4 regions of the Pseudochelatococcus lubricantis genome follow, and region 2 is predicted to be linked to each of the others. Evidence: riboswitches for the same ligand, from Rfam matches in the RefSeq annotation. Region 2 holds a riboswitch; each other region holds the start of a gene.
The links. A riboswitch is a leader RNA that binds a small molecule or an ion and turns the genes downstream of it on or off. The one in region 2 is predicted to bind cobalamin.

Region 1 (7,174 bases), on a different contig from region 2:
ATGGATGCTGCGTGCTGGCGAGACCCTCCACGCGGAGCACGATGTCGAATATGCACACCACTTCCTGGCGCTTGAGGCGGCAGCGGCGGGCCTGGGCGTTGCGCTGGCCGAACGCCGTCTCGTCGAGCAGGATCTTGCCACCCGCCGTCTGATCGCACCTCTCGGTTTTGTTTCCGTGGAAGGCGGTCTACAAGCGGCTGTCATGCCGCGGGCGCGCAGCCGCAAGGCCATTACGGCACTGCTGGAATGGTTGGCGGAAGAGGCCCGGGATGGCGCGGCATAAGTCCGCTCATTACGCGCGCTCTTCAGGCAGCCGATCCGTCATGTTCCATCTACAAGTACCAACACTGACGTTGCAGTCCGAAACCGGCATTCCCGACCCCAATCCGCTCTCCGGATAGCTCTGATCGCGTCCCGGAGCGGAAGATGAACCTGCAAGCATCGGCCACTCGATCAAGCAAGGTGATATCGGTCTCACTCTACAGTTGAAATGGTGATATTTGACCGATCCTGGGACAGATCATAGCCGAGATGGAGGCGTCAATTGATCACGACATTGGCCGTATCGGGCTACCGCTCGTTGCGCGACCTCGTGGTTCCGCTGGGCAGCCTGACGGTCGTTACCGGCGCGAATGGCACCGGGAAGACCACTCTCTACCGCGCGCTTCATCTGTTGGCCGAGACGGCGCAGGGGCGGCTCGTGGGGAGACTGGCTTCAGAGGGTGGGCTGCGCTCGACACTTTGGGCGGGACCGGAGGCGATAAGCCGAAGCGTACGTGCGGGTATCAATCCCGTTCAGGGAACGGTACGCAAGGGACCAGTCTCCCTCAAGCTCGGCTTCGGTGGCGAGGACTTCGGCTACGCGATAGACTTGGGAATGCCCAGTCCCGAGAATCCGTTCCCGCTCGACCCCGCGATCAAGATCGAGGCGATGTGGACGGGAGAGACGCTTCGCCCCGTAGCGGTGTTCGCCGAGCGCCGTGGGGCACTCGTTCGGCTGCGGACCGCCCACAGCCACGTGTGGCGCGAGATTACGCATGACCTGTCGCCATTCGACTCGATGGTGACTCACTGCGCCGATCCGGCGGACGGGGCCGAGCTGCTTGCCATGCGAGAGCGCATGCGGGACTGGCGCTTCTACGATGCCCTGCGCACCGATCCCGCGGCGCCTGCGCGCCGTCGCCAGGTCATGACCTATACCCCGGTGCTGGCGGGCGATGGGGCAGACCTGGCTGCTGCGATTGCAACCATTAGAGCGATCGGCGACCGCGATGCGCTGGATGCGGCGATCGAGCACGCGTTTCCGGGCTCCAGCCTCGCCACCGAGGCTGACGACCATTACGGTGGCGTACTTTTGCACCAGCCGGGTCTCCTGCGACCACTTGGGGCTGCCGAACTTTCGGACGGGACGCTGCGCTTCCTTTTGCTCGTTGCAGCGCTTCTGTCGCCACGTCCGCCCGAGCTGATGGTTCTGAACGAACCGGAGGCGAGCCTCCACCCCTCGCTGATGCCCGCGCTGGCACGCCTTGTCGTGGCGGCATCCCGTGTTGGTCAGATCGTCCTCGTCAGCCACAGCGATGCGCTGATCCGCGCCATCGGACATGAGGGGGAGGTGAGCGAAATTCGCTTGGAGAAGAGTTTCGGGGAGACCCACGCGCCCCACCTGGATGCACCGAGCTGGGTCTGGCCCAAACGGTGACAAAATGATCGCCCGATGGTGTCACCTTTCGGTCGTATCGATTAGCCGTTGAGATAGCGGCGCATGCAGTAAAGCAGCGTTGCCTTTTCGTCGTTCTCAAACGCCGGAAAACTCGAACTTGCACGATTGATACAGACGAGAAGTGTAGCCGGCATGTCGCTGACGCTGCAGACGGCCGAGGCGGTAAAGCCGTAGCCGCGTGCGGCCACCGTCATATTGCATGCGCACGAACCAATGTCCGCGCGCCGGGTCCTTTCGAGCGCGCAATGCCCGATACTAGAATCTGTCCTGTTTACATTGAAACAGGACAGATTCTAGATTCCTTGTTCGGAGCGAATTCTCATCGATCAGATGATTCCATCTGATCGGAACGCGCACTAGGCTGAGAGTTCCTTCCGGACGATTTCAGCGCCCGCACTCAAGGCCTTGAGTTTTCCTGTCGCCACTTTCCGAGATAGCGGGGCCATGCCGCAGTTCGTGCAGGGATAGAGCTTGTCGGCATCCACAAACCGAAGTGCTTTACGCAGGGTCTCAGCGACTTCTTCAGGTGTTTCAACATTATTGGTGGCCACGTCGATGGCCCCGACCATCACCTTCTTGCCGCGAATGAGCTCAATCAGATCCATCGGAACGTGAGAATTGTGACATTCCAGCGAGATAAGGTCGATGTTGGATTGTTGCAGCTTGGGGAAAGACTCTTCATACTGCCGCCATTCCGACCCCAGAGTATTTTTCCAATCCGTGTTGGCCTTGATGCCGTAGCCGTAGCAAATGTGCACGGCGGTCTCACAGTTGAGCCCTTCAATAGCCCTTTCGAGGGTGGCAACGCCCCAGTCATTCACGTCGTCGAAGAAAACGTTGAATGCGGGCTCGTCAAACTGGATGATATCGACACCAGCCGCTTCCAGTTCCCTGGCCTCCTCATTGAGGATTTTGGCAAATTCCCAGGCCAGCTTCTCACGGCTCTTATAGTGGGCGTCATAAAGCGTATCGATCATGGTCATGGGGCCTGGCAGCGCCCATTTGATCGGTTGCGTGGTCTGCCGACGCAGAAACTTGGCGTCCTCCACAAAAACCGGCTTTGGCCGTGACACGGCGCCAACGACGGTGGGTACGCTCGCATCGTAGCGGTTGCGAATTCTGACGGTCTCGCGCTTTTCGAAATCAACGCCATCGAGATGCTCGATAAACGTCGTGACGAAGTGCTGGCGCGTCTGTTCGCCATCGCTGACGATATCGATGCCGGCCTGCTGCTGATCGGCGAGGGACAAGCGCAAGGCATCCTGTTTGCCCTCGACCAGTTCATCGTCCTGCAACTTCCAGGGCGACCAGAGTTTTTCGGGTTGGGCAAGCCAGGACGGCTTGGGCAGACTGCCAGCGGTCGATGTGGGAAGGAGTGTTTTCATGATTGGCGACCCTATATTCCGTGTCGATCAGGCGGCGTAGTTGGCAGACCATTGATCGAGAACGGTCTTGTACGGCTTGATGAAGTGTTCTTCGGTGAACTTGCCCTGCTCCACGGCCAGCCGATTGCGTTCGTCTCGATCATAGACGATGCGGGTCAGTGAATAGTCCTGGTGCTTCAGATTTGGCCGGTAGCATGCTCCTGCGACAGCGTTCGCATTGTAGATTTCGGGGCGGTAAATTCTCTGAAACGTCTCCATCGTGCTGATGGTGCCGATCAGCTCCAGATTGGTGTAGTCGCCAAGCAGGTCGCCGATAAAATAGAAAGCCAAGGGTGCAACGCTACCCGACGGCATGAAATAACGAACCTGCATCCCCATCTTTTCGAAGTACTTATCGGTCGACGAGCACTCGTTCTGCCGGTATTCGGCGCCCATAATGGGGTGATGATTTTCAGTCCGGTGATATGTCTTGCTGGTCGAAGCACTTATGCAGATGACGGGCGGCTTGCTGAAATGCGACTTGTACGTCTCCGAACCCAGGAAATTCTTGAACAGGTTTCCATGCAGATCGCCAAAGTCAACAGGAATGCTGAATTTGAGCTGGTCTTTGTTGTGCGCTGGCAGCACCACGCTGAAGTCGTAGTCCCGCACATAGGACGAGAAGTTATTCCCGACAATACCGTCAATGCGTTCACCGGACTTTCGATCAACAATGGTCGTTTTGAGTATCTCAATCAGAGGGAAGGCGTCGCCGGCGGCCTCACCAACGATACTCATCTCGACGGAAATGATTTCAAGTTCGACGGAATAGCGATCGCTTTGGGGGTTATCCCAATGCGCCAGAGCATTAAAGCGATTGTCGATCATCCTCAGGGCGTTACGCAGGTTCTCCTGCCGGTTCTCGCCTCTGGCCAGGTTGGCAAAGTTGGTCGTTATGCGCGTGTTGTCCGAGGGGCGATAGTCCTCGTTAAACGGAACGCTCTTAATTGCAAATTTGAAGTCGTTAGTCATCGTGTTCTGGCGTCCCAATTACCGGTCCGGTTGTCTCGGTCTTTCGTCTTGGCATTGACCCAAACAACCAATGCGTGCCCTTCGCCGACGCACTTGTTGTGCCGACAAGCGGCAGGTGACACGCCAGGGATGGCGACTGGAATTGCGTTTGAGACATGAAGTGCCCCAGTGAGTTGGGGGCATGGGTCAGCGGACACATAGCAAGGCCGCAATGGTGCTGCCTCCGCTACGGCACACCGGGACACCCCGCCCGTGGACGTTATTTCGCCAAGGCAGGTCTCCTGGCTCACGGGTCGTTGCTTCTGTCCGTCTTCCCGGGTTTTACCCCAGTGACATGCTGGACATCAGCTCACCGCTTACAGTTGCGGGGGCAGCGCCGGCTTTTCCGAAATGACACGGAGCACCGACTTCCCTCTTAGCCCCGGCGCGTTGCAGGCAACGACCGGGGAACCTAGGCACGCACACAATCCTGCAATCGCCACACAAAGTCAATAGCATATAAAGATGTCTTTATATATCCTGATCGCGCGACAAATTTTACGACATTCGCCGTTCGTGACCGTTTTCTCGTGATGCCTCGTCGTCGTCTTTACGCCATCTGGTGATCTGAGCGGGGTCGCGCCTCAGCCTGTCGATTTCACGACTGAAAAAATTCGCAGTGTAAATCGCCGCTCAGTACGGTTCGATGAGAGATGGCCGGACGCCGGCAAGCGTCCGTCCTTGCTCCAGCGTCTGCGCTCTTTGGCCGAAATGCCAAGGAGTTCATCGACATGCTTGGCATGCATCCTCGATCTCTCTCGACCGATCCGATGTGAATAGGGCCTTGAGCGCGCCGTAAGGGGGACGTGCGGTCAGCGGCCGCATTTTCTCCATTGACCGGATGAAAAGCCGACGCGCAAGCCGCAATCGATCCGGGATAGAGCGCACCGGATCGTCAGGGAAAGCATTCGATCGTACAGCAGCGAACATCCGCTCTCCATCCTTTTTCGTCGCGCCGATGGTCAAGCAACTTCGCACATTTTCTGCTCATCGATGGTTTCTGCGCCGGTCATGCTGATGCGCACCTGCTGTCTCAACCACGCGTTTGCCGGGTCGTTATCGGTGTGGCTGGCCCAGACCATGTTCACGGGCGGCAGCGTCAGCGGAACCGGCACCGGGCTGACTTCGAGCCCAAGCAGGGAGCCGTAGCGGTCGGCAATGCGCCGCGGCACCGTGGCGATCACCGGGCTCACCTGTGCTGCCGCAAGCACCGACATGAACCCGGATGCGGCCGTCACCACGTTCAGCTCGACGCCTGCGATCTCCAGCGCCTCCTTGATGCAGCCCTGCAGGCTCTCGCTCTGGGAAATCACAGCGTGATCGGCCGAAAGATAGGTCTCCAGCGCAACGGGATGATGGAGCGGGAGCAGCGCCGGATTGTAACAGCAGGCGAGATCGACGTCGTAGAGCGTCTCGAACAGGCGCCGGCTCGTCCTCGAATAGGTGCATCCGATGGCGAGGTCGATGCTGCCGTCGTCCATCGGCGGGTCGATCGAGTCGTAAGGAAAGATCCGCGCCAGCACGCTGATGCCCGGCGCCAGCCGCCGCAGGCGGGCTGTTAGATCCGGGATCAGCAGCAATTCGACTTCCGGGGTCATGGCGATCCGGAAGGTCCGCTCTTCCGTCGCGGGATCGAAGACGTCCCCGCCCGTCAGCGCCAGTTGCGCCTGCCTCAGCGCCTGCCGCACCGGAACAGCGAGGCTGAGCGCCCTGGCCGTCGGCTGCATGACCTGTCCGACGCGGATGAACAGCTCATCCTGTAGCAGGGCGCGCAGTGTCGACAGCGAATGGCTCATCGCCGGCTGTCCGATTTTCAGACGCTGCGCCGCCTTCGTCACGCTCCTCTCCGCCATCAGCGCATCGAAGGCGACGAGCAGGTTGAGATCGAACGAGCGCAGATTGAAATGGCCGATAGTGGTCATGATCCGTATCGATTTGATTGCTGGTACCGGGGCACATATGTCTGTGCCGGGTCAGATCAAGGCCCGGTCCGGGATCGTCCCGCAGAAACCTCCGGAGACACCATGCAAACCCGTCGTTCCCTTCTGAAAATGTCCGCCGGTATGGCACTCGCCGCCGGCACCGTCGCCAGCCTGCCGCTCGCCGCCGTCGCGAGGGCGCCGGTCGTCGGCACGCAGGCCCCCGGCTATTATCGGATAAAGCTCGGCGACTATGAAATCACCGCGCTCTCAGACGGCACCGTCGAACTGCCGCTGGCACGGCTTTACGAGAACATCGAGGAGAGCGAGGCGGAGGCGATCCTTGCCGGCTATTTCCAGCCGAACCCGACCGAAGTTTCCGTCAACGCTTATCTGGTCAACACCGGCGACAGGCTCGCGCTCATCGACGCGGGGACCGGAACCCTGCTCGGCCCGTCCCTTGGCAAACTTGTGGCCAACATCGAGGCGGCGGGCTACACGGCGGCGCAGATCGATGATGTCATCCTGACGCACATCCATTCGGACCATTCCGGCGGCCTGACCGTGGACGGAAAACGTGTGTTCGAGAATGCGGTCGCCCATGTGAACCGTCGCGAGGTGGAGTTCTGGCTGCAGGCGGATGCCGCCGCCAAGGCCGATCCCGTGCTGGGTCCGCATATCGCGCAGGCGGAGCAGAGCGTCAGCCCCTATGTCGCGGCCGGGCGGCTTGAGACCTTCGGTGACAACGAAGCCCCGATCCCGGGCTTCGCTTCCGTGCTGCGCGCGGGTCACACGCCGGGTCACAGCTCCATCGTGGTGGAGAGCAAGGGCGAGAAGATTGTGTTCTGGGGCGACATCGTTCATGGCGACGTGCTGCAGTTCGACCGGCCGGACGTCAGCATCGAGTTCGATGTCGACCAGAAGCAGGCCGCAGCGAGCCGCGCCGTTGCGCTCGCCGAAGCGGCGGACCAGAAATATCGCGTCGCGGGGGCTCATCACGCATTCCCCGGCATCGGGCACGTGCGCCGGGACGAGACCAATTACGCATGGGTACCGCTGTCCTATAGCGCGACCTACTGAGGCGCGTCCGGCCCGGGTAT
Region 2 (7,174 bases):
ATGATCGAAGCCGCGCGGTTGTAGCCGATTTGCAGGCGGCGCTGGATATACGAGGTGGAGGCCTTCTTGTCGCGCAGCACGATGGCGATGGCCTGGTCGTAGAGGTCGTTGCCGCCGCCGGCGCCGTTCGCGGTGTTGTCGAAGACGGCGCTGCCGTCCGATTCTGCAACCGCCTCCTCATCCGCCGTGACGGCTTCGAGATATTGCGGCCGGCCCTGCGTCTTGAGATGGGCGACAATCTTCTCCACCTCGTCGTCGGAGACGAAGGGGCCATGCACGCGCACCACGCGCCCGCCGCCCGCCATGTAGAGCATGTCGCCTTGCCCGAGGAGTTGCTCCGCCCCCTGCTCGCCGAGAATGGTGCGGCTGTCGATTTTGGAGGTGACCTGGAAGGAGATGCGGGTCGGGAAGTTGGCCTTGATGGTGCCGGTGATGACGTCGACGGACGGGCGCTGCGTCGCGAGGATGACATGGATGCCGGCCGCGCGCGCCATCTGCGCCAGACGCTGGATCGTGCCTTCGATCTCCTTGCCCGCCACCATCATGAGGTCGGCCATCTCGTCGACGACGATGACGATGTAGGGCAGCGGATCGAGGTCCATCACCTCGTCCTCGTAGATGGCCTCGCCCGTATCCTTGTCGAAGCCGACCTGCACGGTGCGGGTGATGACCTCGCCCCGCGCCTTGGCGTCGCGCACGCGGGTATTGAAGCCGTCGATGTTGCGCACCGACAGCTTCGACATCTTCTTGTAGCGCTCCTCCATCTCGCGCACCGCCCATTTCAGCGCCACGACCGCCTTCTTGGGATCGGTGACGACGGGGGTGAGCAGGTGTGGAATGCCGTCGTAGACCGACAGTTCGAGCATCTTCGGGTCGACCATGATCAGCCGGCATTCCTCGGGCCGCAGCCTGTAGAGCAGCGACATGATCATGGTGTTGATGGCCACCGACTTGCCCGAACCCGTGGTGCCCGCCACCAGCAGGTGCGGCATGCGCGCGAGATCGGCGATCACCGGCTCGCCGCCGATGGTCTTGCCGAGGCAAAGGGCTAGCTTGAATTTCGACCGCTGGAACTCCTCCGAGGCCAGCAGCTCGCGCAGGAACACGGTTTCGCGCCGGGCGTTCGGCAGCTCGATACCGATGGCGTTGCGGCCCGCGACCACCGCCACGCGCGCGGACACCGCGCTCATGGAGCGGGCAATGTCGTCGGCGAGCGAGATGACGCGCGAGGACTTCGTGCCGGGCGCGGGCTCCAGCTCATAGAGCGTGACCACCGGGCCGGGGCGCACGTGGATGATGTCGCCGCGCACGCCGAAGTCTTCCAGCGTGCTTTCGAGCAGGGCGGCGTTCTGTTCCAGCGCATCCTCGGAGATCGTGTCCTTCGGCCCCGCTGGAATCGCGAGCACGGAAAGCGGCGGCATCTGATACTCGCCGGAGGGCGCGACCGCCTGCGGCACGCGCCGTGTCGTCACACCGGCGGACGGCGCGTGCGTAGGCGCCGCGGCGGCGGTACGGACCATCGCTGCGCCGGCCGTTGCTCCCACGGCTGCGGCATTCACGCGCGGCTGGAGGGGCCTGCCGGCCCCCTCGCCTGCCGGGCGCGGGGCCGGTCGTGCCACGACGGGCGGCGGCGGCGCATACGGGTCGTCGTCATTGGAGGGCGCCAGCGCGGATGGGCGCGCCGTATGCCGCAGAAACACCGGCGGCGCTTCGTGCCCGGCGGCGAATTCCGCGTCCAGTGATGCGCTGTCGTGTTCCTCCGCCGCGTCGATATCCGCGATATCGTCGTCATGCGGGTCGACGCTGGCTTGCGCATCCTCCGCCCAGCGGTCGTCGGCATGCTCTTCCCCGGCATCCGCCTCGCCTGCGAAGGGCGCGAACGCATCGGCTTCGCGCCGATCCTCGGGATAGCCGGCGAACGCCGCCTCGTCGGCGGGTGCGAAGTCATGCGCCGCGTTGTCCGCCGCCAGGCTGTCCGCCGTCATCTCGCCAGCCATCATGCCGTCCGTCGCGACGCGCTGGCGCGCGGCCAGCTCGCGGTCCGTGCTGCGGGTGAAGCGCACATTCGGCGGCAACTGGAACGGCTTGCGCCATGCCGGAGTGCCGTCGGCCGAAACTGCGCCTTCGGGAGCGCCCAGAGGGGCGTCGAAAGACGGCGGCGCAGCAATCGGCTCCGGCGGTTGCGGAAGAACGGCGGCGGGAACGGGCGCCGCCGGCATGTGGACGCGCGACGGGCGCCCGCGCGTGGGTGCGAAGGCGGCGATTTCGGGCGGAATGTCCCCTGCCGCCTCGATGCTCCCGTCGCCGGTAAATGCGGGCGCGGCCTGTGGATAGCCTTGCGGAAAGTTCTGCGCGGGTGCCTGGTGCACAGCCTGCGGCTGGTGCGTGGCGTACGACTCGGCAAAGTCGTAATCGTCGCCGAACACGGGCTCCCGCGCCGGGTGCGCTGCCAGCCCTTCGGCGGGCTCGCGCCCGTCACGCAGCGGGTCGGGCTTGCGGAAGCGACGTGCGAGTGCCGTGCGCAGCGTCATCAGGCCATGGATGACGGCGCCCAGCGAGACGATCCCCCAGCCCGGCTCGTCGCGGCCGTCGTCATCCGCGGCCGGCATATCGTAAGGAGACTCGGGGGACGGAGAGCGCGCGGCTTGCGCGAGGCCGAAGCCAGAGGCCGCAGAAAGCGCGAGAATGGCGGTAGCGGCATAGAAGAGCCCGACGATCACGCCGCCGATGCCGCCCGTGCCGGCCAGGCCGTGGCCGCCGAACAGCAGCGCATCGCCGACCACACCGCCAAGTCCGGACGGCAGCGGCCAGCGGGCGGTTTCCGGCAGCGCGCTCGCGACCGCCGAGGCAGCGCCCGTTCCCACCAGCCAAAGGCCGATGCGCAGCGCCGGACGCGGCAGCGGCCGCCGCCCCACGAGCCGGATGGCCCAGACCGCGCACGGCAGCAGCAGCGCGACGGAGCCGAGGCCGAATATCTGCATGATGAGATCGGCGAAGATGGCCCCCGGCATGCCCAGCATGTTGGCGACCCGCCCGTCCGTGGCGTGGGTCAGGCTCGGGTCCTCAACCGACCACGTCATCAGCGCCAGAACCGATGCACCGATGAACGCGAGCAGGAAAAGGCCGGCCAGTTCGACAGCACGCTGCACCATGAAGCGGCGCAACGCATCGGAAATATCCTCAGCGTGGGACGAGGTCCTTCGGATGGTTCGCATGTTTCGGGCAGAACTCGCAAATTGGCTTGATTCGAGCCAAGTGTAGTCCCCAGGCGGTTAAACCGGGATTAACTCTGGCGCGACGATTAACGTTAAGCCGGCGAAGCGCGATGCGAGCGAGGCGACGGTTGCGTCGCTCCTATGGCGAATGCGATCTATTTTTCGAATCATATGTCATTTTCTCCAGATATATGTCATATATGACGATATCATGCCTGTCACCGCCAGGAGAAAGGTTCCGGTGTTGACAATTGCGGCGGGTTTTTGACAGCGGTGCGTGCAAAGTGTAGCTTCATCGTGACGGTTCCTTCCGAGGATGAAAAGGGAACGCAGTGAGCGCGATGCGTGATACTGCGGCTGCCCCCGCAACTGTGAGCGGCAGGCTTGCGCCACGAGGCCACTGGATTTCGGTCCGGGAAGGCGGTGCAGGCGTCAACCGCGAGCCAGGAGACCTGCCGTCGGACGTGGTCACAGCGGACCATCGGTCGGGGTGTGCCGGTGCGGGCTTGCCGTTCTCGTCTTCGGGCGGGCGGGTGTGTCTTGTCGCGGTGACGTGCCACCTGACGTGCGCTGCCTCCGGGCCGGCGTTGCCCGAAGAGGTTCTGTCTTGTTCCCTCCCCTCCGCCTGTCGACGGCGCATGCGCTGCGCGTCGCTTTTCTGTTTTCCGTTCCGCCGGCGCTGGCGGCGCTCGCCATGCAGGCCGACCCGGTGCACGCCCGGCAGGCGGATGCAATGATGCTTGACGAGATCACGGTGACCGCGACCGCCGTACCGACGCCGGTGGCGCAGGTCGGCTCGGCGGTGACGGTCATCACGGAGCAGGAGATAGCCCGCGACCAGCGGCGCACGCTCGCGGACGCGCTCGCCACGGTTCCCGGCCTGAACATGGTGCAGACCGGTGGTCCCGGTGGGCAGGCATCCGTTTTCCTGCGCGGCACCAACGCCAACCACGTGAAGGTGCTGGTCGACGGCGTGCCGGTCAATGATCCGTCGACGCCGAATGGCGTGTTCGATTTCAGCCATCTGGCGACAGCCGACGTCGCGCGCATCGAGGTGCTGCGCGGCCCGCAGAGCGGCCTGTACGGCGCGGATGCACTCGGGGGGGTGATCAGCATCACGACGAAGGCCGGCAAGGGGCCGCCAAAGGCGGCGCTCATGCTCGAAGGCGGTTCGGCAGGCACCTTCAACCAGAGCGCGAGCCTGTCCGGCGGCGGCGAGCGGTTCGACTATTTCTTCTCCGCCGCTCACCTGCGGACGGAGGCGACGCCGGTGACGCCGCCGGAACTGGTGCCACCCGGCCAGCGCATCAACGACGACTTTTATGACAACTGGAGTTTCGCCACGCGGCTCGGCTTCGCGGTCACCGACAATTTTCGCCTGTCCGTCGTCGGCCGCTACAGCGACGCGCTGCTGAAGAACACGACCGACGGAGGTTGGCCCGGCGCTCCGAACGCCGCCCGCAGCGAACAGCGCAACCAACGCTTCGTAACCCGTGCGGAGGGCGTGTGGTCGCTGTGGGACGGGCGCATCACCAACACCTTTGGCATCGGCTACGCCAACGAGGACCGCGAGAGCACGGAGCCCGCGACCGCGTTCGGCCCCGGCAGCGTGACGGAGTATCTCGGCGAGCGGACGATCTACGACTGGCGCGCGGATGTCGTCGTCGCGCCCGATCACAAGCTCATCCTTGGGCTCCAGCACGAACGCGAACGCTTCGACGACGCCAGCCTTACGGCGTCTGCCGGCAACAGCGCGGGATTCATCGAATGGCAGGGGAAGATTTTCGACCGCCTTGCCTTCGCCGCCAACATTCGCCACGACGACAACGACGATTTCGGTGCCCACACCACCTGGCGCATCGCCCCCACCTTCACGCTGCCGGTGCTGGAAACGCGCTTGAAGGCGAGCGTCGGCACGGGGTTCAAGGCCCCTACCCTGAGCCAGCGCTTCATGGATTCGCGCCCGCTCTACAACTTCTACGGCAATCCGGATCTGCGGCCGGAGGAAAGCACCGGCTACGATATCGGCTTCGAGCAACCGCTTGCCGGAGAGCGCGTGCTGATCGGCGCCACGTATTTCCACAACGATATCGACAATCTCATCAACACCAACACGGATTTCACGTCCTACGAGAACGTGGGCAAGGCGACGACGCGGGGCGTGGAAGCCTTCGCGGCGGTGGCGCTGACGCCGGCGGTCGACCTGCGCGCGGACTATACTTTCACCCTCGCGCGTGATGACGTTGCGCGGCAGGAGCTGCTGCGCCGCCCCCGGCACAAGGCGAGCTTCACCGCGCGCTGGCAGGCGACGGAGAAGCTGGGGCTTTCCGCGACCGCGCTTTATGTTGGTGCGTGGGTGGACGGCAACCGCGATTTCTCCATCCCGCGCCTGCGCACGTCGGGATATGCGACCGTCAACGTCGCCGTCGACTACAAGGCCGCCGACAGCACGGTGCTGTTCGCGCGCGTCGACAACCTGTTCGACCGCCGCTATGAAAACCCGGTCGGCTTCCTGCGGCCGGGGCTCGGCGTCTATGCCGGCCTGCGCTTCACGCCGCCGTGACGCGGCGAGCGTCCCGACGGCAGGAGCCTTGGCGGCAACACGATGGGCAACGGCAATCCATGAAGGATCGGCGAACGCGAAAGAGTGCGGCGGGTGCGGCCTGCGGCCTCGCGGGTCTGCTGCTGTCCGTCTTTTGCTACGCTCCCGGTGCCCGCGCCGCCCGTTTCGTGTCCATCAATATGTGCGCGGATGAATTGCTGCTGCGGCTCGCCGATCCTGCCGACATCGCTTCGCTCAGTTATCTCTCGCGAGATGCGCGCAACAGTACGATAGCGACGCAGGCCGCCGCGTTTCCCGTCAACCGCGGGCGGGCGGAGGAGGTGATGGCGCTCGCTCCCGATCTTGTGTTCGCGAGCGCGTTCTCGGCGCCGGCGACGCTCTCCATGCTGCGCCGCCTCGGCGTTCCGCTCGCGGTGCTCGATGTGCCGACGACGTTCGAGGCGATCGCCGCCCAGGTGCGCGGCGTGGCCAGTCGCATCGGCCGGCCAGAGGCCGCCGAGCGGGAGGTGCACCTCATGAACGGGCGGCTCGCCGGCCTCCGGCGGGAATTGCCCCTGCCCCCGGCCACGGCGCTCGTCCTGCAGGCGAACAACATCGCCGTCGGCGCGGGAACGCTGATCGACAGCGTGCTCGCGGAAGCAGGCCTCGTCAATCTCGCCGCGCAGGCCGGCATTGTCGGCTATGGGCGGATGCCGCTGGAGGCGATCCTGATCCGCCCGCCCGATATCCTCATCGTCGATACCGACAACGAGGGCGCCCCCGCGCTCGCCACGCAGGCGCCGCGCCATCCCGCGCTTGTGGCGCTTGCCCGGCGCGGCGCGATGCGGACCGTCGACATGCCGTCGCGGCTGTGGACCTGCGCCGGCCCTGGCACCGTGGAGGCCGTGGCCTATCTGCGCCGCGCGCTGCAGGGGAAAACGCCATGAGCACCCTGCGGCCGCTCACTCACCGGCAGACCGTCGCGGCGCTGGCGATGGTCGCGGCGCTGCTGACGGCGCTATCGACGGCGGTCGGCGAGACGCGGCTCGACGTTTTCGCGGCCGCGGCCGACTTCGTCCACGGCCGGGACAGCCTTGCGTCGCTGATCCTCGTCGAACTGCGTCTGCCGCGCGCGCTGCTCGGTGCCGCCACCGGCTTCGGCCTCGGGCTCGCCGGCGCTGCCATGCAGGGGCTGTTGCGCAATCCTCTTGCGGAACCGGGCGTGATGGGCATCTCGGGCGCGGCGGCGCTGGGGGCGGTGGTCATGTTCTATGCCGGGCTCACCGGCGTTTTCGTCTTCGCCCTGCCGCTCGGCGGCATGGCGGGCGCGGCGGCGGCCAGCGTCATCCTGTTCGCGCTCGCCGGCCGGGGACTGGGCACGATGGCGCTGGTGCTGGCGGGCGTCGCCATCAACAGC
Region 3 (7,174 bases), on a different contig from region 2:
GCCACGCGATCAAGCGTAACCTCGGCTTCTTCGCTGCCTCGGAAAGCCTTGTCGCCAACAACATCGTGCTGGCGATATACCGCCACCTGACCAACCCCGAATGCCGGCAATACCTGCTGCGTCAGGCGTTCGAGGAGGCGGTACACACGCACACCTTCCAATACATCGTGGAAAGCCTCGGCCTCGACGAAGGCGAGCTGTTCAACATGTACCGCGAGGTGCCTTCCATCACCGACAAGGCGGCGTGGGCGCTCTCCTACACCCAGCATCTCGACGATCCGGAGTTCACCACCGGCACGCCGGAGAAGGATCAGGCGTTCCTGCGCGATCTCGTCGCCTTTTACGTGGTGTTCGAGGGCATGTGGTTTTACACCGGTTTCGCTCAGATCCTGTCGCTGGGACGGCGCAACAAGATGGTCGGCGTCGCCGAGCAGTACCAGTACATCCTGCGCGACGAATCGATCCATCTGAACTTCGGTATCGACGTGATCAACCAGATCAAGGCCGAAAACCCGCATCTGTGGACTGACGCATTCCAGAAGGAAGTGCGCAATATGCTTGCGGAGGCCGCCGAACTTGAGGCGGGCTACGGCCGCGATACCATGCCCCGCGGCTTCCTCGGCCTCAATGCCGGGCTGTGCGAGCAGTACATGCACTTCATCGCCAACCGCCGCTGCGCCCAGCTCGGCCTCGCGCCGGTGTTCGCCCCGGCCGAAAATCCGTTCCCGTGGATGTCGGAGGCGATGGACCTCAAGAAGGAGAAGAACTTCTTCGAGACCCGCGTCATCGAATATCAGAACGGCGGCGCGCTGAGCTGGGATTGATCCGGTTTGCGGATAACCTCCCTTCCCTTTGGCGACCCGCTGGCAACGTTCCAGCCCTTCGCCGACGATCCCGTGGCCGCGCTGCTCGACAGCGCGGCCGTTGGTGATGTGCGCAGCCGCTTTTCCTATCTCGCCGTCGAGCCGTTCTCGGTCATCACTGCCGATGAGCGTGGCGTGCAGGTCGACGGCGCGCAGGTCGACGGCGATCCGTTCGCCGTGCTGCAACAGGCGCTCTCCCGTCTGCGCGGCGGCTTCGAAGCTCACCCGGCCGTGCCTTTCCGCGGCGGCGCGGTTGGCTATCTCGCCTATGAAATGGGCCGGCACGCCGATCGCTTTCCGCCCCTGCCCGCCGATCCCTTTTCCGTGCCGGAGATGGTCATCGGGCTCTATGACTGCGTCATCGCGTTCGATCACAGCGCGCGCAGGGCCTTCCTCATCAGTACCGGCCAGCCGGAAACCGACCCTACCCGGCGGGAGGCACGGGCACGGGCGCGCGAGGCGCATGTCCTGCAGCGGCTCACCCAGGGCGCGGCACTCCCGCCCCTCGACTGGTCGGTGCGTGGCGCATGGCGGGAGGAGCAATCGCGCGCCGACGCCGAACGGGCGGTCGCCCGGGTCGTCGACTACATCCACGCCGGCGACATCTTTCAGGCGAACCTCACCCAGCGCCGGCTTGCTTCCCGGCCGGCGGGCCTCGACGATTTCATGCTCTACCGGCGGCTGCGGTCCATCAGCCCCGCGCCCTTCGCCGCCTTCCTCCGCTGCGGCCCGGAAACGAGCGTTCTTTCCGCCTCACCGGAGCGTTTTCTGGCGCTCGACCGCGAGGGCCATGTCGAAACCCGGCCTATCAAGGGCACCATGCGGCGGGATCCCGATCCCATCCGGGACGCCGAACTCGCGGCGGCGCTCCGGACAAGCGTCAAGGACCGGGCCGAAAACCTGATGATCGTGGATCTCATGCGCAACGATCTCGGCCGCATCTGCGAGCTGGGCAGCGTTGCCGCGCCCGCGCTGATGGAGCTGGAAACCTTTGCCTCCGTGCATCACCTCGTTTCCGCCGTCACCGGGCGGCTGCATGCGGGGCGCGATGCGGTGGACCTGCTGCGCGTATGTTTTCCCGGCGGTTCGATCACGGGGGCACCAAAAATCCGGGCCATGGAGATCATCGCGGAGCTGGAGCGGCGGCAGCGCGGCGTCTGCTTCGGCTCCGTCGTCCATATCGGCTTCGATGGCGCCATGGACAGCAGCATCGCCATCCGCACGCTTGTGCGCCACCGGGACACACTGATCGCACAGGCGGGCGGCGGCATTGTCGCCGATTCGCTTCCCGCAGGCGAGTATGAGGAAGCATTGCTGAAGATGCGCCCGCTGCTGCAGGCACTGACCGGGGAGATATCGTGATCGGCTGGCTGAACGGATCGTTGCTCGACGGCACCCGGCACGCGCTCTCCGTCACGGACAGGGGCTTTCTGCTCGGCGATGGCCTCTATGAGACGATCCGCGTCACGAACGGCGAAGCCGCTCACCTCGAACGCCATCTGGCGCGCTTGGCGCACGGCGCGGCGGTGATCGGCCTGCCGCTGCCCGCTGTCGATGTCGCGGCCGCCGTCGCCGCCGTCATCGCGGCCAACGCACTGCAGGCGGGCTCGCTGCGCCTCACCTTCACGCGCGGCTCCGGCCCGCGCGGGCTTCTGCCACCCGATGCGCCCGATCCCACGTTGCTGATAACGGCCTTCCCGGCATCGCCACAGGCTGCTACCGCACACGTCATTGTCGCCAGCCGCACCCGCCGCAACGAGCATTCGCCGGTCGCCGGCATCAAGAGCACCAACTGCCTCGACAACATCATCGCCCGCCTCGAAGCGCGCGATTGCGGCGCGGACGACGCCCTGCTGCTGAATACTGCGGGACGGATCGCGGAAGCGAGTGCCGCGAATGTGTTCGCGCTGATCGGCGGCGTTTGGCTCACGCCGCCGGTGGCGGAAGGCGCGCTGCCCGGCATCACGCGCGCGCGCATTCTGGAAACCGGGGGGCGTGAGGCCTCCCTGACCGTCGACGATCTGCTGAACGCGGACGAGATCGTGCTGACCAGCAGCCTCGGCATCCGCGCCGTGAAGGCGTTGGCGGGCAAGGATCTGCCCGCCAGCGGCCCCGGTGCATCGAGACTCGCCAGGGCGCTGTTCGGCTGATCAGCCCGCCGCTTCTTCGCGCAGGATGCGCGCGGCCGCGACGAGGTTGACGAGCGCCGGGCGCACCTCCTCCCACTTGCGAGTCTTCAGGCCGCAATCCGGGTTGACCCAGATCTGGTCGGCGGCAAGACGCTGGCAGGCCTTCTCCAGCAGTTCCACCATCTCCGCGACGGACGGCACGCGCGGCGAGTGGATGTCATAGACGCCCGGCCCGATTTCGTTGGGATAGCGGTAGGTTATAAAGGCGTCGAGCAGTTCCATCTTCGAGCGCGAGGTCTCGATGGAGATCACGTCGGCATCCATGGCCCCGATGGCGTCGATGATGTCGTTGAACTCCGAGTAGCACATGTGCGTATGGATCTGCGTTTCGTCCCGCACGCCGGACGACGTGAGCCGGAAGCTCTCCACCGCCCAGTCGAGGTAATGCTTCCAGTCCGCCTTGCGCAACGGCAGTCCCTCGCGAATCGCCGGCTCGTCGATCTGGATAACGCGGATTCCGGCGGCCTCCAGGTCCGCCACCTCGTCGCGCAGCGCCAGCGCGATCTGGCGGCAGACGTCGGCACGCAGGATGTCGTCGCGCACGAAGGACCATTGCAGCATGGTGACAGGGCCGGTCAGCATGCCCTTCACAGGCTTGTCGGTCAGCGACTGGGCGTAGGCGATCCACTCCACCGACATCGGCTGTGGGCGCGAGACATCGCCGAAAATGACGGGCGGACGCACGCAGCGCGAGCCGTAGCTCTGCACCCAGCCATTGCGGGTGAAGGCGTAGCCGTCGAGCAGCTCGCCGAAATACTGCACCATGTCGTTGCGCTCGAACTCGCCGTGCACGAGCACGTCGAGGCCGATCTCGTCCTGCCAGCGGACGGTGGCCGCCGTTTCCTTGCGCAGGAAGGCGTCATAGCCCGCGCCGTCCAGTTCGCCGCGCGTGTGGGCGGCGCGCGCCTTGCGCACCTCGCTCGTCTGCGGGAAGGAGCCGATGGTGGTCGTGGGGAAGCGCGGCAGATTGAGCGCCTCCCGCTGCGCCTCGCGCCTTTCGCTGAACGGGTGGGCGCGGCGTGTGTCCTCCGGCTTCACCGCTGCGAGGCGGGTGGCGACCGCCGGGTTGTGGATGCGCGCCGACGCGGCGCGCGTCCGCGCGGCAGCGGCGGAGGCGGCAAGCTCATCCTTCACGGCATCGCGCCCCTGCGCCAGCGCACGGCCCAGGATCGACAACTCGTCGAGCTTCTGGGCGGCGAAAGCCAGCCAGCCCTTCAGTTCCGCGTCGAGGCCGGTTTCAAGCGTGAGGTCGTACGGCACGTGCAGCAGCGAGCAGGAGGCCGAAACGATGAGATGATCGGTGCCCCGCCTTGCCGCGACGGGCTCGATGCGGTCGAGGATCGCCGGCAGGTTGGCGCGCCAGACGTTACGGCCATCGATCACGCCGAGCGACAGCACCAGCCCCGCCGGCGCCTCCGCCAGCAAGGCATCGAGCTGCCCGGGCGCCCGGGCGAGATCGAGATGCAGGCCGGCGACCGGCAGCGACAGCGCCGTCGCGCGGTTGTCCCCAAGCGCGCCGAAATAGCTGGTGAGCTGGATCTTCAGGCCCGACACGGCGCGGGCGAACATGCCATAGGCGGAGGCGATGGCGGCGCGGGTCGCGTCGTCGAGATCGAGCGAGAGCACTGGCTCGTCGATCTGCACCCAGTCGGCGCCGTGGGCGGCGAGGCGGCGCAGGATTTCCGTGTAGACGGGCAGCAGGCCAGGCAAAAGCGAAAGCGTATCAAAGGCTTCATCGCGGCTCTTGCCGAGCTTCAGGAAGGTGACCGGGCCGATCAGCACCGGGCGCGTGCGGTATCCGAGTGCCGCTGCCTCGCGAAACTCGTCGATGATCTTGGTAGAGGCGAGCGCGAACTCCTGGCCGCGCGAAAACTCCGGGACGAGATAGTGGTAGTTGGTGTCGAACCATTTCGTCATTTCCAGAGCCGGCAAGCCGGATGTCGAACCATGCGCATGGCCGTGAACGGCGCAGGCTTCGACGTCGCCCTCGGTGCCGCGGGCGAGCGCGAAGTAGGTTTCCAGCGACACCGGACCGCCCTTCCAGCCATAGGCGGCGGGAATGGCGCCGACGGCGACGGCGGTGTCAAGAACCTGGTCGTAAAGGGAAAAATCGTTCGACGGAATGTGCGCGATGCCGGCCGCGTGCTGGCGCGCCCAGTTGGCGACGCGCAGGCCGGCGGCGGTTTCGAGCAGGGCTTCCTGCCCGATCTTGCCGGACCAGAAGGCTTCGAGCGCCGTCTTCAGCTCGCGGCGGGGGCCTATGCGCGGCACGCCGAGGGTGGCGGTGGGCACAGAAGGCGGATTGGGAGACGAAGACGTATGAGACAAAGACATCGGCTATAACCCCTTGAAATGGGGGGCAAAAGGCCGAGCGGACGCACGCGGACGCCGCCCCGGGTCCACTCCGGGGACGCGCCACGACAGGCGACCACCGGGGACCCCGCCCGAGGACGTTCATGCATCGTGGCAGGTCTCCTGGCTCGCGGGTCAGCGCACCCGTCCGGCCTTCCCGATGGATGTGGCAAGAATGCCACCATCAGTGACACGAATTGGACGGGCGCTCGCCGCCGACAGTTGCGGGGTGCAGCTCCGGAATCGGATCGCGGCCGCTCCCGCGGCCACGCCCTGCACCGGATTCCCTCTTGGCTTCGCCGCCGCCGACGGCAGGGCGAAGAACCACGACCGTCGCACTATGACAGATCGGGATCGGCGGTCAAGCATATATATAAAGATATGTTTATATCATTGTTTTACTTCTGGCTGCTGAAGCGCTCGACGATACGTTTCCGGAGCCCGTCGCGCACGGAACGGTAGGCATCGAGGCGCTGGTCGCGCGATCCCTGCACGGCGGTGGGATCGAAGGTCGGCCAATACTCCACCGCGGCGGCCATGGTTCGGGTCAGTTCCATCGCCCGGTGATGCGCCTCGGGGGAAAGGGTGACGATGAGATCGAAGCCGGTATCCTCCAGCTCCTCCAGCGACTGGGGGCGGTGGCCGGCAAGGTCGATGCCGATCTCGTCCATGACAGCGACAGTGAAGGGGTCGATCTCGTCCGGCCGCACGCCGGCCGAGGCGACGTAAAGCGAGCGCCCGAAATAGTGGCGGGCGATGCCCTCCGCCATGGGCGAACGCACCGCGTTCAGGGCGCACATGAACAGCACGGACTGGATGCGACGCCCCGCCGTTCCGTCGGCCATGTCAGCCCTTCCAGTGCAAGGCGAACAGCAGCGTGAACAGCCGGCGTGCCGTGTCGAAATCGACGTCGAGCTTGCCCGCCAGCCGTTCGCGCAGCAGCTCCGACGCCTCGTCGTGCATGCCGCGCCGCCCCATGTCGATGGCCTCGATCTGCGACGGCGTGGCCGTGCGAATGGCGGCGTAATAGCTTTCGCAGATAAGCTCGTAGTCCTTGATCACGCGCCGGAACGGCGTCAGCGACAGGAAATGCGAAACGACATGCGCGCCTTCCGCCTCGCGTATCTCCAGCGCCAGCTTGCGGTCGACCAGCGCGATGCGGAGCGCATACGGACCACCCTCGTGGCCGGCGACGGTAAAATGGTTTTCTTCAAGAATATCCCAGATGGCGACGGCGCGCTCGTGCTCCTGATCGGGATTGCCCCGCCCGAGCGAGGCCTCGTCCAGCGTCACGGACACGAGACGGCAGCGCTTGTCATCACCGGCGCTTGTCACGACTTGACCTTTCGGTTTGTGAGTGCCCCATCCCGCCCCGCATCATTTCGTGTTGTCAAAGATTGAGGCGGATGCTGACGGAACGCGCATGCGCCTGCAGGCCCTCCGTCTCGCCCAGTGCGATCGCCGCCGGCCCGACGGCCCGCAGGGCATCCGCCGTGCAATGCAGGATGGAGGTGCGCTTGAGGAAATCGAGCACACCAAGCCCCGACGCGAAGCGGGCGGAACGGGCCGTGGGCAGCACGTGGTTGGGGCCGCCCACATAGTCGCCGACGGCCTCCGGCGTATACTGCCCGAGGAAGATTGCACCCGCGTTGCGTACTGCCCCGGCCAGCGCCTCGGCGTCGTCCGCGACGATTTCGAGATGCTCCGGCGCGATGCGGTCGACGAGGCCGATAGCCTCGCCGAGCGACGGCACCAGAACGATCGCGCCGT
Region 4 (7,174 bases), on a different contig from region 2:
ATTCAAAGTAAGCGCGGCGTTGCCAGAGACTGACACCTTCCGGAAACCGCAAACAGCCATATTTCGTTTCGTGTTTAATTAATGAATTTAATCAAGAACTCACTAAGAAATTATAATATAACATTATAAATAATAAATTATATTTATAAAATTTATTATGTAAATAAGTATAAAAATATTAAATTAATTAAAAATTACATAAATATTAAATTATGAATTTGAAATTTACAAATATATATTTATTTATTTTTCGATATATCGTTCATGCTCAATTTTTTTCTTTTTATGTTAAAAAATTTACATACAATAAAGCTTGGTAAAGCGATTGATCATTATTTGCATGAAAATGTTTGACATGCATCCTGTTCTGTAAATAGGATGCAATGTCATCCTCCTAGTAGCCGCAAATGACGTGATCTGAGGGGGATAGCTGATCGCTTCAGACGTGTCGAGCACAACTCCGTCTGACAATAAGACCCATCGCGTGTGAAAATACGTGTGAGGTGCATAAATGAAACTCTCAGGTGCAACTTCAGTTCCGGAGAATGCGGGGCTGTTGCAGATGGGCTTCCATTCGCCGAAGGAGGAAGAAAACTCCGGGCTGGTTGTCATCGCAATGTCTTCGGAGGCAACCTCCGATACAAAAGAAGCAACACAGGCAAGAAACGAAGAGGAATATTCGACTATCAATACTTTGAACGACAAACTATTGATACAGCATATTTCCGCGCATGCGCCGGCAGGAGACACAAGCCACGACGCCCATAGCGACGCGGAGCTGCAAAAAATCCTCAGGGAAAGCGGCATTTCGCACGAAAATGTCGATACGCGGTCCCTGCTTTCTCCACGCGAGATTGCCGTTCTGGAACTTTTGTCCGAAGGACAGTCAAACAAGTATATCGCAAGAGAACTCGATATAGCAGAACCGACTGTCAAATGCCACGTCAAGTCTATATTGCGAAAACTAAACGTCCGCAACCGTTTTGAAGCTGCAATGTGGGTTTTGCGGGCCAGAGGGCAGCTGCTTATCTGAAAAGACGCATCGTTGCTGCGAAGCATGTATTTCAAATCCGATATTCTCGTTAAAGTTGCATTTCAATAATAAAATTCGCGCTTATTTCTGGTTATTCAATATTTCGATATAACCATCATTGCACCATAAATACAGCCTGATGCACCGGAAGCCTGGCGACGGCGGAACTGCCGGCTATCCGGCAGGCCATTCCGTATTGCGGGGCTCCCGGGCGTCCGCGAGCCCCCCTCCCTCTGTTCGGCCCGTTCTCCGGAGTGCTTATGGAGAAATATGGCATGTCAACGATGTCGAACATTCTTGTGACAGGCGGTGCCGGCTTCATCGGCGCTCACATCTGCGAAGCACTGGTGCGGGCGGGGTTGAGGCCCGTCATCTACGACAACCTGACCAATTCCAGCAGCGCCGTGATCGAGCGGCTGGAACGGCTAGCCGGTCTGCGGCCCCTGTTCATCCATGCCGACATCCGCGACGCGAGGCAGCTGGACACGGCCTTCGCACACAACACATTCGCCGCGGTCATCCACCTTGCCGCCTTGAAGGCCGTGGGCGACTCCGTAGCGCAGCCCCTGCAGTATTATGACGTGAACGTGGCCGGCACCCTCGCCCTGCTCGCCGCGATGCGCCGCGCCAACGTGCGCACGCTGGTGTTTTCATCCTCCGCGACGGTTTACGGCGAAGCCGCGACCGTGCCGATACGCGAAGACTTTCCGCGCAGGCCCGCGAACCCCTATGGGCGAACGAAGGTCGCCGCGGAGGACATTCTCACCGATCTCGCACATGCCGAACCGGGCTGGCGGATCGCCCTGCTACGGTACTTCAACCCGATAGGCGCCCACGAAAGCGGCCTGATCGGCGAGGATCCTCGTGGTGTGCCCGGCAATCTGCTCCCCTACATCGCGCAGGTGGCCGTTGGAAACCGGAATGAGCTGAACGTATTCGGCACCGACTATCCGACCCGGGACGGCACCGGCGTGCGCGACTATATCCACGTCATGGATCTGGCAGAAGGGCATGTTGCCGCGCTGGAGCATCTCGCGACGACGGGCCGTTTCATCGCCGCGAATCTGGGCACGGGGTATGGCCTCAGCGTGCTGGAAGTCGTGCATGCTTTCGAGCGCGCGAGCAACAGGCACATTCCGCTTCGCTTCGTGGCGCGGCGGCAAGGGGACGTCGCTGAATGCTACGCCGATCCCGCTTTCGCCAACCGCCTGCTGGGCTGGAAGGCCGAGCGCGACATCGACAGGATGTGCGCGGATGCATGGCGCTGGCAGAGCCTCAACCCTCTAGGCTACGCCAGCGAAACCGCCGGCGCCATGTCATCGCCGCTGTCATCCCCACACCTGCGGCCGCGAGCCCGCCGAACGCCATCAGTGTCGGCGGGTGCACGGTCATCTGCGCCCACCGCGGGCGGATCACATCCGCAGTGTTGAAGGTATCGGCGCTGTAGGAGCATACCTCAAGGGCGCCGGCAAGCAGCAGGTCTCGATCGACCCGCTCGCCCAGGGCGCGAGTCGCGGCATCCATGTCGGGCATGGCCCGCATGCGGACCAGAAGATCCTTGGCCGCGGCGAGATAGGCGTGCGAGCATTCGTTGAACGGGCTCTCCTCGTCGGCGACGCTGCCCGGCGCCAGCCCCCACAGGCAGAACGCATGCTGGATCCGGGCGTAGTTCAGCACGCGCCAGAACGTCTCGTCGGCCAGCGGCTTGCGTGCCGCCCGGGCGACGATAGCGCGACGATGGGCATCGAGGATGGCCATCTCGCCATGGGAAATGCCAGCGATGGCGATTCCATCGGTCGGCCCGGCGGTCCTGCGGTGCGCCAGCGCGGGCGGGGCGGCAGCGAGGAGCGGAAGCCACGCAGCCAGAAGCGCCACAGCCAGACGGCGACACGGCCGGAGCCGCCGCGCCGCCATGCGGTTTGCAGCGGCGCCGGCTTTCATCCGCTGCGGCTCGCTGCGGACGTCTGCCGGCTGGACAGAAGGCCAAAGGCGACACCCAGCGTCGTCCACAGCACCACCTGCAGGCCGATGGTGGCGACGCGGAAATCCCACAGCACGGCGGGCGCGAATTCGGCCGGCACCTCGTTGATGGTCGGCATGACGAACATCGCCAGGGCCATGGCCACCACATAAACGCCGCCGCCGATGAGCGCGGCGTTCCACGTGCCGTACTGCGCCACGAGGCGGCGGCCGATGGCGAGAGCAGCGAGAGCGGCGACGACCGACAGCAGGATGAGTGTGAAGTAGAGCCCGGTGCGGATGTCGATGGTGTCCGGGCTGCCCACGGCCGGCGGGTTTGCCGGATATTTGATCTGGGGAACCAGCACGAGGGAGATGAAGCCGGCAACGGCGAGGAAGGCCGCCGTGCCGCGCGGACCGATCCGTCCGAGCCTGCCCTGCGCATAGGCGAAGGCCAGCCCGAAAATGCCGCCGAGCGCGGCGCCGAACACCGCAAGCGCCGTCAACAGGCCGAGTGTGCTTTGCACCAGCCGGCTGACGACCTCCGGCTCGTCGCCGGACGCTCCGCCGGCGGCGGCGGCCGCGCTCTCCTCAATGGCGATGGCCGCGTCCACCGGCGGCTCGCCGACGAGATACGCGAAAACGAAACCAAGCACACCCGCCAGAAGACCGACGAGCATGCCCCGCACCAGCAGGGTTCTGACCATGATGTCGACTCCGGGCGTCAGTGGCAGGGAAAGCCGAGGAGGTGTCGGCCGTCATGCACAAACTCGTGGATGAACTCGCCCTGGAACAGCGCCACCGCGCCCTGCTCCGCGCCGATGAAATAGATGGCCAGCAGCGACAGCAGGCCGGCAAAGACCGCCCAGGGCAGAATTTCGCTGACGGGAATCACCGCCGGTTTGGCGGACGGAAAATGTGTAAAATCGGTCATCGTAGCTCCTCTGGGATGGCGCGTCCCGATCGGGTTCAGATCATGCCGGAACGGGGTCTGACTTCCGGTCGCGCAATACGCGCGGCCGGTCACAGTGGCGCGACCATGCCGGATTTCCACCGACTTCCCGTTCCCAGCGATACCGGATAATGACCTTCCCTCATGCTCAAGTCAACGAAACCCGCGCCCGCCTGATGTATATGAAACCGGGCGGTGCGCCTGCCTCGGAATGCCGGACCATGACCACACGCCTCACCCTGCTCTGCCACGCCGCCACAGCCGCGACACGCGCTGGCCGTTTCCCCATGGACGAGGAGCTGGAAACGGCAGCGGAAACCCTTGCAGCAACACTCGCCGGGCGCCTGCCGCGCGCCGATCGTGCGCTGTCCGGCCAGGAGCGGCGCACCAGGCAGACCGCGGCCGCGCTCGGGCTCGACGCCGAGGCGATTGCCGGGCTCGACGACTGCGACTTCGGGCTCTGGCGCGGCCGCAGCATCGCCGGGATCGCGGCCGAGACACCGGCGGCGGTGGCCGCCTGGCTCGGCGATCCGGACGACGCCCCCCACGGCGGCGAATCGGTCTCGGCCCTGATCCGCCGTGTCGGCGCGTGGCTGGATGCGGCCTGCACGGGGGGGAGTGTCATCGCCGTCACCCATCCGGCAGTGGCCCGCGCGGCGGCGCTGCATGCACTCGGCGCGCCGGCCGCCTGCTTCTGGCGGCTCGACGCCGGGCCGTTGTCGGTCACCGACCTGCGGCACGACGGCCGCCGATGGACGCTGCGGGCGTTACCGCTCGCGCTTCTCTGAAGCGAAGCGATAGACCATTGCTACGTTTCAGCGAAACGTAGAAATGGTCGAGAGGCTGACCGACGTTTGAAAAGCACGCGCCACGATGCCGGGGAAAGCCGCTGCATTCAACAGCGTTTTAACGCTCGTCCGGCGACGTTTCTCGGGTAGAAGGTCCCTCGGGGAGCGCCCGCCATGCTATTGTGCGGACGATTCCATATGGTTCAGGAATATCTCATGTCACTCAGCCCGCAAGACCGCCTCGTCGTTGAAATGCAAGTTCAAAACGAGGGGCCGAACCTCATCGTCGCCTACCTGCTGTGGTTCTTCCTCGGCTTGCTATCCGCGCACAGGTTTTACCTCGGCCGCCCAAAAAGCGCGATCCTGCAGATCGTCCTGAATATTTGCATCATCGGGTTGTTGTGGACGCTCTTCGACGTTTTTCTGATAAGCGGCATGGCAAGGGAGAAGCGGGAGCAGTTGCGCCAGAAATACACCCGGCAGGCTGCGGCGCATGGCGGGAGCCTGACCGCATCGCAGTAGATCGGACGTCAGGCCGGCGTGGAGGGGATCGTGACAGCATTCCAGGGGCAACCGATCATGAATGCGAGGCAAACAGGCGGCGACATGGAGCCGGGGTCGCAAACCGATGCCGCGCTCCGGCTTTCGGACGGCCAGATGCTCGCCATTGTCCGTGCCTACGCGCTCGCCTTCATCCTGTTCGGCTTTGCCGTATCGGGGCCTGCCGAGATATTTGATGGTCTCATCAGGATCGTGACGGCGCGGGATACGTTGATCACCGATTATATCGGCGTGGGCGGCATGGGGGCGGCGTTCGTCAACGCGGGCCTGCTGACGCTGCTCGTGAGTTTCGTCTACCGGCTTTGTGACGCGAACATCGGCGGCGCGTCCGTCGCCTGCCTGTTTCTGGTGCTCGGCTTCGCGCTCTTCGGCAAGAACCTGCTGAACGTCTGGCTCGTCGTCGCGGGAGTTTATCTTTATGCGAGGTTCAGGAAAGAACCTTTCTCGAAGCATATCAACACCGCGTTCTTCGGCGCGGCGTTGGCCCCCGTCTTTTCCGAGATCGTTTTCAGCTCGTCCCTTTCGCTGACAGCAAGTATTCCGCTCGGCATCGCAACCTCCCTGCTGATGGGCTTCGTCCTGCCGGCCGTTGCAGCGCAGCTTTTCAATGCTCATATGGGCTTTTCGCTCTATAATGTCGGCTTTGTGGCGGGCGTCATCGGCACGGTGGTCGTGGCAGTGTACAAGTCATACGGCTTCGTCCCCGAGCCAGTCATGATCTGGACAACGGGCAACAACCGCATCCTGGGCGCTTTCCTCGCGCTCGTCTTCGCCTCGATGATCGCCTTCGGATACTTTATCGACAGGCAATCCTTCGGGAAGCTCGGCGCCCTGCTCAGGCTTTCCGGCCAGTCGCCGACCGATTTCATCGCCCGCGTCGGCATCGGGCCGACGTTCGTCAATATGGGCATGACCGGCCTGATGTCCGCGGCGTATATCGTGCTCGTCGGCGGCGCTCTGAACGGCCCGACCATCGCGGCGATTTTCTGTATCGTCGGCTTTTCCGCCTTCGGAAAGCACTGCCTGAACATCTGGCCGATCATGGCCGGCGTTTTCCTGGCGTCGATCGCCAAGCCGTGGAACGCGAACGACCCGTCGATCCTGCTCGCGGCATTGTTCGGCACCACGCTCGCGCCGATTGCCGGCCGGTATGGCTGGCGCTGGGGTATCGTCGCGGGTTTCCTTCACTCGTCGACGGCGCTGACGGTGGGCGTCCTTCACGGCGGGCTGAACCTCTACAACAACGGTTTCGCCGCGGGCATTGTCGCTGCGGTACTGGTGCCGGTCATCACGGCCCTCCGCTCGCGCGATCCGGCCGAAAGCGCGGGCGCCGATCGCCGACCGCCCTGACACGCCCCCTCCGTTGCTGTTACAGGCGCTTGCCTTCTCTCGCACAGCGTTTGCAACGACAATAATAGAAATATACACCCATAATTTATTATATTAAGAAATTTTATATTTTTAAATAATTTTTATGTATTGATAAAAATTTTTCCATAAATAACTTACCATTTCTAGTGAACATCTGTATGGTAAACATCGATTGCGGGTAAGAAGAAAAATCTTTATTCCCCCGCAGAAGAATGAGCCAGCCATTCGGCCGGGACTGCGCCGGGGCTGGAGCCGGGAGCGGGTATATGACTGATCTGATCGAACAGCTTGCCGCCATCGTCGGCGCGCAGCAGGTTCTCACCGGGGCGGATGTGGCGCGTTGGTCCACCGACTGGACCGGCAAGTACAAGGGTGAGCCGCTTGTCGTGGTGCGCCCGGGCAGCCGTGAGGAGGTGGCGGCGGTGCTGCGGGTTGCCAGCGCGCGCAACCTGCCGGTGGTGCCGGTTTCGGGAAACACGGGCACCGTCGGCGGCGCCATGGGCAAGGGCG

Region 1: it holds a riboswitch for cobalamin, as region 2 does, so the genes downstream of both, ACFFJ7_RS18560 (DUF1852 domain-containing protein) here and ACFFJ7_RS09050 (TonB-dependent receptor plug domain-containing protein) in region 2, are expected to answer to the same signal.
Region 3: it holds a riboswitch for cobalamin, as region 2 does, so the genes downstream of both, metE (5-methyltetrahydropteroyltriglutamate--homocysteine S-methyltransferase) here and ACFFJ7_RS09050 (TonB-dependent receptor plug domain-containing protein) in region 2, are expected to answer to the same signal.
Region 4: it holds a riboswitch for cobalamin, as region 2 does, so the genes downstream of both, ACFFJ7_RS11065 (CbtB domain-containing protein) here and ACFFJ7_RS09050 (TonB-dependent receptor plug domain-containing protein) in region 2, are expected to answer to the same signal.

Annotation. Positions count from the first base shown of each region.
Region 1 covers NZ_JBHLXC010000015.1:113,972-121,145, reverse strand. Annotated here, with positions in the region: gene ACFFJ7_RS18580 (LysR family transcriptional regulator) at 1-283, shown strand, start outside; gene ACFFJ7_RS18575 (AAA family ATPase) at 545-1,699, shown strand; partial or broken gene ACFFJ7_RS18570 (flavin reductase family protein) at 1,789-1,890, opposite strand; gene ACFFJ7_RS18565 (methionine synthase) at 2,077-3,105, opposite strand; gene ACFFJ7_RS18560 (DUF1852 domain-containing protein) at 3,133-4,116, opposite strand; cobalamin riboswitch at 4,371-4,586, opposite strand; gene ACFFJ7_RS18555 (LysR family transcriptional regulator) at 5,118-6,077, opposite strand; gene ACFFJ7_RS18550 (MBL fold metallo-hydrolase) at 6,180-7,154, shown strand.
Region 2 covers NZ_JBHLXC010000002.1:1,369,227-1,376,400, forward strand. Annotated here, with positions in the region: gene ACFFJ7_RS09045 (DNA translocase FtsK) at 1-3,152, opposite strand, end outside; cobalamin riboswitch at 3,501-3,689, shown strand; gene ACFFJ7_RS09050 (TonB-dependent receptor plug domain-containing protein) at 3,823-5,778, shown strand; gene ACFFJ7_RS09055 (ABC transporter substrate-binding protein) at 5,838-6,704, shown strand; gene ACFFJ7_RS09060 (FecCD family ABC transporter permease) at 6,701-7,174, shown strand, end outside.
Region 3 covers NZ_JBHLXC010000024.1:101,601-108,774, forward strand. Annotated here, with positions in the region: gene ACFFJ7_RS19665 (ribonucleotide-diphosphate reductase subunit beta) at 1-824, shown strand, start outside; gene ACFFJ7_RS19670 (anthranilate synthase component I family protein) at 831-2,225, shown strand; gene ACFFJ7_RS19675 (aminotransferase class IV) at 2,222-3,013, shown strand; gene metE (5-methyltetrahydropteroyltriglutamate--homocysteine S-methyltransferase) at 3,014-5,386, opposite strand; cobalamin riboswitch at 5,501-5,748, opposite strand; gene ACFFJ7_RS19685 (arsenate reductase ArsC) at 5,803-6,249, opposite strand; gene ACFFJ7_RS19690 (UPF0262 family protein) at 6,251-6,739, opposite strand; gene hisD (histidinol dehydrogenase) at 6,795-7,174, opposite strand, start outside.
Region 4 covers NZ_JBHLXC010000006.1:41,306-48,479, reverse strand. Annotated here, with positions in the region: gene ACFFJ7_RS11080 (response regulator transcription factor) at 512-1,033, shown strand; gene galE (UDP-glucose 4-epimerase GalE) at 1,318-2,463, shown strand; gene ACFFJ7_RS11070 (CbtA family protein) at 2,971-3,699, opposite strand; gene ACFFJ7_RS11065 (CbtB domain-containing protein) at 3,717-3,926, opposite strand; cobalamin riboswitch at 3,958-4,102, opposite strand; gene ACFFJ7_RS11060 (histidine phosphatase family protein) at 4,166-4,732, shown strand; gene ACFFJ7_RS11055 (TM2 domain-containing protein) at 4,949-5,254, shown strand; gene ACFFJ7_RS11050 (DUF1576 domain-containing protein) at 5,312-6,643, shown strand; gene ACFFJ7_RS11045 (FAD-binding oxidoreductase) at 6,931-7,174, shown strand, end outside.